DNA from 3 places in the Streptomyces sp. NPDC001599 genome. Region 2 is predicted to be linked to each of the others. Evidence: riboswitches for the same ligand, from Rfam matches in the RefSeq annotation. Region 2 holds a riboswitch; each other region holds the start of a gene.
The links. A riboswitch is a leader RNA that binds a small molecule or an ion and turns the genes downstream of it on or off. The one in region 2 is predicted to bind thiamine pyrophosphate.

Region 1: linked by a shared signal. The riboswitch ahead of ACFYZ3_RS31625 (thiamine ABC transporter substrate binding subunit) and the one ahead of thiO (glycine oxidase ThiO) in region 2 are both predicted to bind thiamine pyrophosphate.
Region 3: linked by a shared signal. The riboswitch ahead of thiC (phosphomethylpyrimidine synthase ThiC) and the one ahead of thiO (glycine oxidase ThiO) in region 2 are both predicted to bind thiamine pyrophosphate.

Annotation. Positions count from the first base shown of each region.
Region 1 covers NZ_JBIAVA010000016.1:126,483-128,740, forward strand. Annotated here, with positions in the region: gene ACFYZ3_RS31620 (ABC transporter permease) at 1-214, opposite strand, end outside; gene ACFYZ3_RS31625 (thiamine ABC transporter substrate binding subunit) at 190-1,281, opposite strand; TPP riboswitch at 1,361-1,466, opposite strand; gene rlmN (23S rRNA (adenine(2503)-C(2))-methyltransferase RlmN) at 1,526-2,258, opposite strand, start outside.
Region 2 covers NZ_JBIAVA010000001.1:648,781-651,038, forward strand. Annotated here, with positions in the region: gene thiO (glycine oxidase ThiO) at 1-951, opposite strand, end outside; TPP riboswitch at 949-1,060, opposite strand; gene ACFYZ3_RS02955 (NAD(P)/FAD-dependent oxidoreductase) at 1,145-2,258, shown strand, end outside.
Region 3 covers NZ_JBIAVA010000022.1:916-3,173, reverse strand. Annotated here, with positions in the region: gene ACFYZ3_RS34955 (YibE/F family protein) at 1-1,146, opposite strand, end outside; TPP riboswitch at 1,218-1,407, shown strand; partial or broken gene thiC (phosphomethylpyrimidine synthase ThiC) at 1,400-2,258, shown strand, end outside.

The DNA.
Region 1 (2,258 bases), on a different contig from region 2:
GGGCGAGCACGTCCCCGATCCGCCCGAGCTGCCAGACCCCGTCGACCTCCAGGCCGCGCGCGACGATGGCGGCGACGGGGTAGGCGAAGAACACCGCGAAGAACGCGACGGGCAGGGCCATGAGGCCGAGCCGAGCCGCGCTCCCGCGCGCGGTCCGCGCCGGCCTCACCGCCTGCTTGCCCTCCCGGCTCACTTCAGTACGAGCGAGGTCCACGACTTGACCCACTGGTCGCGGTTGTCGGCGATCTTCGCCGGGTCGAGGGTCTGCGGGTCCTTCGCCTGCGGCCCGAACTTCGAGAACACCTCGGGGACCCGCGCGCCCTCCCGCACCGGGTAGACGAACATGTTCAGCGGCATGTCCTCCTGGAAGGACTTGCTGAGCAGGAAGTCGAGGAGCGCCTTGCCGCCCTCGGGGTTCTTCGCGTTGCTGAGCAGACCCGCGTACTCGACCTGCCGGAAGCAGGTGCCGTCGGCGACACCCGTGGGGGCGGTGGCCGGCTGCGGGTCGGCGTAGACGACCTCGACGGGCGGGGAGGAGGCATACGACACGACGAGCGGACGGTCGCCCTTGGCCTTCTTGCCGCCGGCCGAGCCGGAGAACTCCTCGTTGTACGCCTGCTCCCAGCTGTCGACGACCTTGACGCCGTTCGCCTTGAGCTTCTTCCAGTAGCCCTCCCAGCCCTCGTCGCCGTACTTGGCGGCGGTGCCGAGCAGGAAGCCGAGGCCGGGCGAGGAGCTGCCCGCGTTCTCGGTGACGAGCAGGTCCTTGTACTCGGGCTTGACCAGGTCGTCGAGGGTCCTGGGCGGGGTCAGCTTGTGCCGGCTGAAGTACGCCTTGTCGTAGTTGACGCAGATGTCGCCGGTGTCGACGGGCGTGACCCGGTGCTCGTCCTGGTCGGCCCGGTACTCGGACCGGACGAGGTCGGACCCCTTGGCCTCGTACGGCTGGAACAGGCCGTTGTCGAGGGCGCGAGAGAGCAGGGTGTTGTCGACGCCGAAGAAGACGTCGCCCTGCGGGTTGTCCTTGGTGAGGATGGCCTTGTTCACGGCCTGCCCGGCGTCGCCGTCCTCCAGGACCTTGACCTTGTAGCCGGACTCCTTCTCGAAGGCGGCGATGACGTCCTTGGACGCGGCCCACGAGTCGTGACTGACCAGGGTCACGGTCTTGGAGCCGCCGGAGCCGCTGCCGCCGGAGCCGTCGGACGAGGACCCGCAGGCGGCCAGCGTGCCGACCATGCCGAGTCCGACGGCCAGGACACTGACCTTCTTGGTGATGCTCACTGAATTCCTCCTGGGTGACCAGGAGAAGACGCGGCCCCGCCCGGAACCCCTGGCGAGGGTCCCGGGCAGGGCGCAACAGCTCGAGTGGTGACCGATCTCCCTACCCAGAATGACCTGGGCCAGGTTCGGAGGGTCTGCGGCCGGTGCCGCACTCTCAGCGCTGTGGCGCTCCCCTGTCGGAATATGAAGATGTGATGACGCTGACGATGTACTGGATGTACTACTGGTACTGCCGCCGGTCAGGTTACCGCTCGCTCGCGGCGAGCTGACCACACGCCCCGTCGATCTCCTGCCCACGGGTGTCCCGGATCGTCACCGGCACACCGTGCGCCGCGATCGCCTCCACGAACGCCTTCTCGTCCTCGGGCCGGGACGCGGTCCACTTGGAGCCGGGCGTCGGGTTGAGCGGGATCAGATTGACGTGCACGGGCCTGCCCTTGAGCAGCCGCCCGAGACGGTCACCGCGCCAGGCCTGGTCGTTGATGTCCCGGATCAACGCGTACTCGATGGACAGCCGACGCCCGGACTTCGCCGCGTACTCGAACCCGGCGTCCAGCACCTCGCGCACCTTCCACCGCGTGTTGACGGGGACGAGGGTGTCGCGCAGCTCGTCGTCGGGGGCGTGCAGGGAGATGGCGAGGCGGCACTTGAAGCCCTCGCCGGTGAAGCGGTGGATCGCGGGGACGAGACCGACCGTGGAGACGGTGATCCCGCGCTGGGAGAGCCCCAGTCCGTCGGGCTCGGGGTCGGTGAGCCGGCGGATGGCGCCGACGACCCGGTTGTAGTTGGCGAGGGGCTCGCCCATGCCCATGAACACGATGTTGCTGAGCCGCGCGGGGCCGCCCGGGACCTCGCCGTCCCTGAGCGCCCGCATGCCGTCCACGATCTGGTGCACGATCTCGGCGGTCGACAGGTTGCGGTCCAGGCCGGCCTGGCCGGTGGCGCAGAACGGGCAGTTCATCCCGCAGCCCGCCTGG
Region 2 (2,258 bases):
GTGCGCGTCGCGCAGCAGTTCGTAGACGCCGCCCGCGGTGACCGTCGTGTCCCAGCCCAGCTCCTCGCTGGTGGCGCCGACGACCAGCTCGCCGTTCTCCCGGGGCACCAGGTAGACATGGTTGCCGCGCACCACGGCGCGCACGGTCCGGTTCAGCAGCGGCGCCCGTGCCCCCGTCCGCGGCATGGCCAGCCGCAGCACCTGTCCCTTCACGGGCCGCACCGGCGGAATTACTGCCTCCGGCACGCCCCCCAGCCGCCCGCTCAGGCTGCCCCCGGCCAGCACCACCTGCCCGGCCTCCAGGGCGGTGCCGTCGGCGGTGACGACGCCCGCGGCCCGGTCCCCGCGCCCGACGGTGAGCCGCTCGGCCCACACCCGGTGGAAGACCACGCCCGCGTGTTCACAGGCGGCCACCAGCGCGCGGGCGAGGCGGCGGGGGTCGATCTGGTGGTCGCCGTCCACCCGGAGCCCCCCGCGCACGCCCGGCGCGAGCATCGGCTCCAGGCGCCGGCACTCGCGCCCCGACAGCCACTCGGACTCCAGGCCGGAGCGCTGCTGGAGCGCGTGCAGTTCGCGCAGGTGGGCGCGGTCGTCGGCGTCCAGCGCGACGGCGAGCGTGCCGCAGCGCCGGTAACCGAGGTCGTGGCCGGTCAGCTCGGTCAGCTCGGCCGCGAACTGCGGGTAGCGGCGGGCCGAGGCGAGGTTCAGCGCGAGCAGCGTCTCCTCGCCGTAGTGCAGCTCCGTGACGGCGGCGAGCATCCCGGCCGCCACCTGGGCCGCCCCGCCGCCCGGCTCGGGGTCCACGAGGGCGGTGACGAGCCCGCGCCGCGCGGCCCGCCAGGCGGTGACGAGCCCGATGATCCCGCCGCCGACGACGAGCACGTCGGGCGTACGGGACGTACGAGGTGTGTGCGCAGGCGTGTGCGATGGAGACGACAACGGAGACGACATGGGCGTCCAGCCCCTCCCTTCGCCGGCATGACCCGGATCAGGTTCGTACGGTCGGAGGCCGCCAGCCTCCCTCTCAGCCCGGTGCGTCCGGGCTCCCGCGAGTGCTTTACGTCGGCCACCCTAGCCCGCAGCGCGTCGCACGGGTAAGGGAGCCTCACCGACCGGCGAATCGCCGGGTGTCTATGGTGATCGGGTGAGCGAGCAGACGCGGGAACGGGGACAGGGACCGGCGGCGGACGCGGAGCGCCGGGTGGTCGTGGTGGGCGCCGGGATGGCGGGCGTGCAGACCGCGGTCGCCCTGCGGGAACAGGGTTTCACCGGCCCGGTGACCCTGATCGGCGCGGAGCCGCACCAACCGTACGACCGCCCCCCGCTGTCCAAGGCCGTCCTGCTCGGCACCGCCGAGGGCTCCGCCTTCGACGTCGACTTCGAGGCACTCGGCATCACCCTGCGGCTGGGCTGCGAGGCGCTGGGCGTGCGCACCGGCGAGCACGTCCTGGACACCTCCGAGGGGCCCGTGCCGTACGACGTCCTGGTCCTGGCGACCGGTGCCGAACCGGTCCGCCTCCCCGGCGCCGAGGGCGTGCCCGGCGTGCACCTGCTGCGCACCCTGGACGACGCGGAACGACTGCGGCCGGTGCTCGCCCGGCAGCACGACGTCGTGGTCGTCGGCGCCGGCTGGATCGGCGCCGAGTTCGCCACCGCCGCGCGCGAGGCGGGCTGCGCGGTGACCGTGGTGGAGGCCGCCGACCGGCCGCTGGCCGACGCGCTGCCCGCCGAGGTCGCCGCGCCGATGACCGCCTGGTACGCCGACGCCGGAGCCGAACTGCGCACCCACGCGCGCGTGGAGCGCGTCGAGCCCGGCGGCCCCGGTGAGCCCGGCCGGGTCGTCCTCGACGACGGCACCCGGCTGCCCGCCGACGCGGTCGTCGTCGGCATCGGCGCCCGCCCGGCCACCGGCTGGCTCGCCGGCTCCGGCATCGCCCTCGGTGCGCACGGCGAGGTCCTGGCCGACGACCACCTGCGCACCTCCGCGCCGGACGTCCACGCGGTCGGCGACTGCGCCTCCTTCCCCTCCGCCCGCTACGGCGAGCGGCTCCTGGTGCACCACTGGGACAACGCCCTCCAGGGCCCGCGCACGGTCGCCGCCGACATCGTCGGCGCCCCGGGCGGCGAGGCCCCGGCGGCCTACGACCCGGTGCCGTACTTCTGGTCCGAGCAGTTCGGCCGCTTCGTGCAGTACGCCGGTCACCACACCGCCGCCGACACCACTCTGTGGCGCGGCGACCCCGCGAGCCCGGCGTGGA
Region 3 (2,258 bases), on a different contig from region 2:
CACGTCGTCGAGGACACCGAGCGAGCCGATGATGACCCCGGCGAGCAGCAGACCGCTCATGTCGATGGACGGGTACAGGCCGTGGATGAGGCCGGTGTTGTCGTCCGTGTTGCCGGTGAGCGCGGCCCAGCCGATGAAGAGCGACCCGAGCACGCCGATCAGCAGCAGCGAGATCAGTGTGCCGAGCACCGCCACGGACGTTCGGGCCGACAGCCCGTGGCACAGGTACAACGCGATCAGCATGATGGCGCTGGACCCGATCACCGCCACGACCAGGGGGTTCGAGCCCTGGAGGATGGCGGGCAGGATGAAGAAGTTCAGCAGCAGGAAGCTGATGGCCAGCGAGACCAGCGCCATGAGTCCGCGCAGCCGTCCGACGACCACGACGGCGAGGGCGAAGATGCCGGCGAGCAGGGCCAGGGGGAGCCTGCGGTTGATGTCGGTCACCGAGTACTGCAGGTCCTTCGGCGCGGAGGGCTCGTAGGCGACCACCACCTTCTGGCCCTCGTGCAGCTGCCGTGACTGGTCCGGCTGCACGATCTCGTCGAACGTGCGGCCCTTGTCGTCGCCGGTGTCGACGCGGATGGTCGCCCGCTTGCAGTCGCCCTTCGCCTGCTGCACCGCGGAGGAACCCTCGGCGGTGGACGTGTCGCCGGTCGGGACACCGCCCGACGCGTTGACGGACTGGCAGCTCAGTTCGACCACCTTGGTGACGGTGGCCTGCTGTGTCTGCCGGTCGAAGCCGACGCCGGTGCGCTCGTGCGGCGGTGCGCCGCCCGGCCACAGCACCGCGAGCCCGACCAGGACGGCCGCGGTGAAGGGGATCAGGATCGCGGCGATGACCTTCCGCAGATGCCGGGAGACGGGAGCCGCCGGTCCGTGCCCGTGCCCGTGCCCGTGCCCGTGCGAGTGCCCGTGCGAGTGCCCGTGCCCGCCCCCCGCACCGTGCCCGTCCCCCGCACCGTGCCCGCCGCCGGCGGCGTGTCCGTGGTCCTCGTCCTGCCCGTAAACCGTCTCCTGTCTGCCGGCGTTCGCCTCGGCAGCGACACCGGGGACGTGGCCGGCTGCCCGGCCGTCGCCCTCTTCGGCGTTCGGTCCGCGGCGGGGCCGGCGCGGTGGGAAGGAGGGGGGCTGCGGTGTGGTCACCGCCCGATCATCGCAAGAACGAGGGGGGCCCTCTGTTCACCGCGCCCGAATGGGCGCTAGCGTGGAGGCACCTTTGTACACGCGGGAGCTCGGAGCACCGGGCTGAGAGGGCGCTGACCTCCGTCCCAGCGATGTTTCACGGGAAACGTCACCGAAGTCGAGTGACGTATCCCACGAAGCGTCGACAGACGGAAGCCGCTGCGTCGACCGCCGAACCTGTTACCGGGTAATGCCGGCGTAGGGAGTAGGTCTCATGACCATCAAGGACGCACGCACGCCTGCCTCCACGCAGAACACCGCCAAGGCGGACACCGCGGCCCCCGCGGAGAACACGGAGGCCGGGAAGTCCATCGGCTGGCACAAGGCGTACGTCGAGGGCTCGCGCCCCGATCTGCGGGTGTCGGTCCGTCAGGTGCACCTCACCAACGGGCAGTCGGTCACGCTGTACGACACCTCGGGCCCGTACACCGATCCACTCGTCGACACCGATGTCCGCAGGGGCCTCGCCCCGCTGCGGGAGAACTGGATCATCGCCCGCGGTGACACCGAGGAGTACGCGGGCCGCCCCGTCCAGCCCGAGGACGACGGAATCAAGCACACCTCGCCGCGCGGCGGCCTGCGCAACCTCGACGCCGTCTTCCCCGGCCGCCCGCGCCAGCCGCGCCGGGGCCGGGACGGCAACGCGGTGACGCAGCTCGCCTACGCGCGACGGGGCGAGATCACTCCCGAGATGGAGTACGTGGCCGTCCGGGAGAACGTCTCCCCGGAGGTGGTCCGCGAGGAGATCGCCGCCGGCCGCGCCGTGCTGCCCGCCAACGTCAACCACCCAGAGATCGAGCCGATGATCATCGGCAAGCGGTTCCTGGTGAAGGTCAACGCCAACATCGGCAACTCGGCGGTGACATCCTCCATCGAGGAGGAGGTGGACAAGATGACCTGGGCGACCCGATGGGGTGCCGACACGGTCATGGACCTCTCCACCGGCCGCAACATCCACACCACCCGCGAATGGGTCCTGCGCAACTCCCCCGTTCCCATCGGAACCGTGCCGCTCTACCAGGCCCTGGAGAAGGTCGACGGCCGCGCCGAGGAACTGACCTGGGAGGTCTACA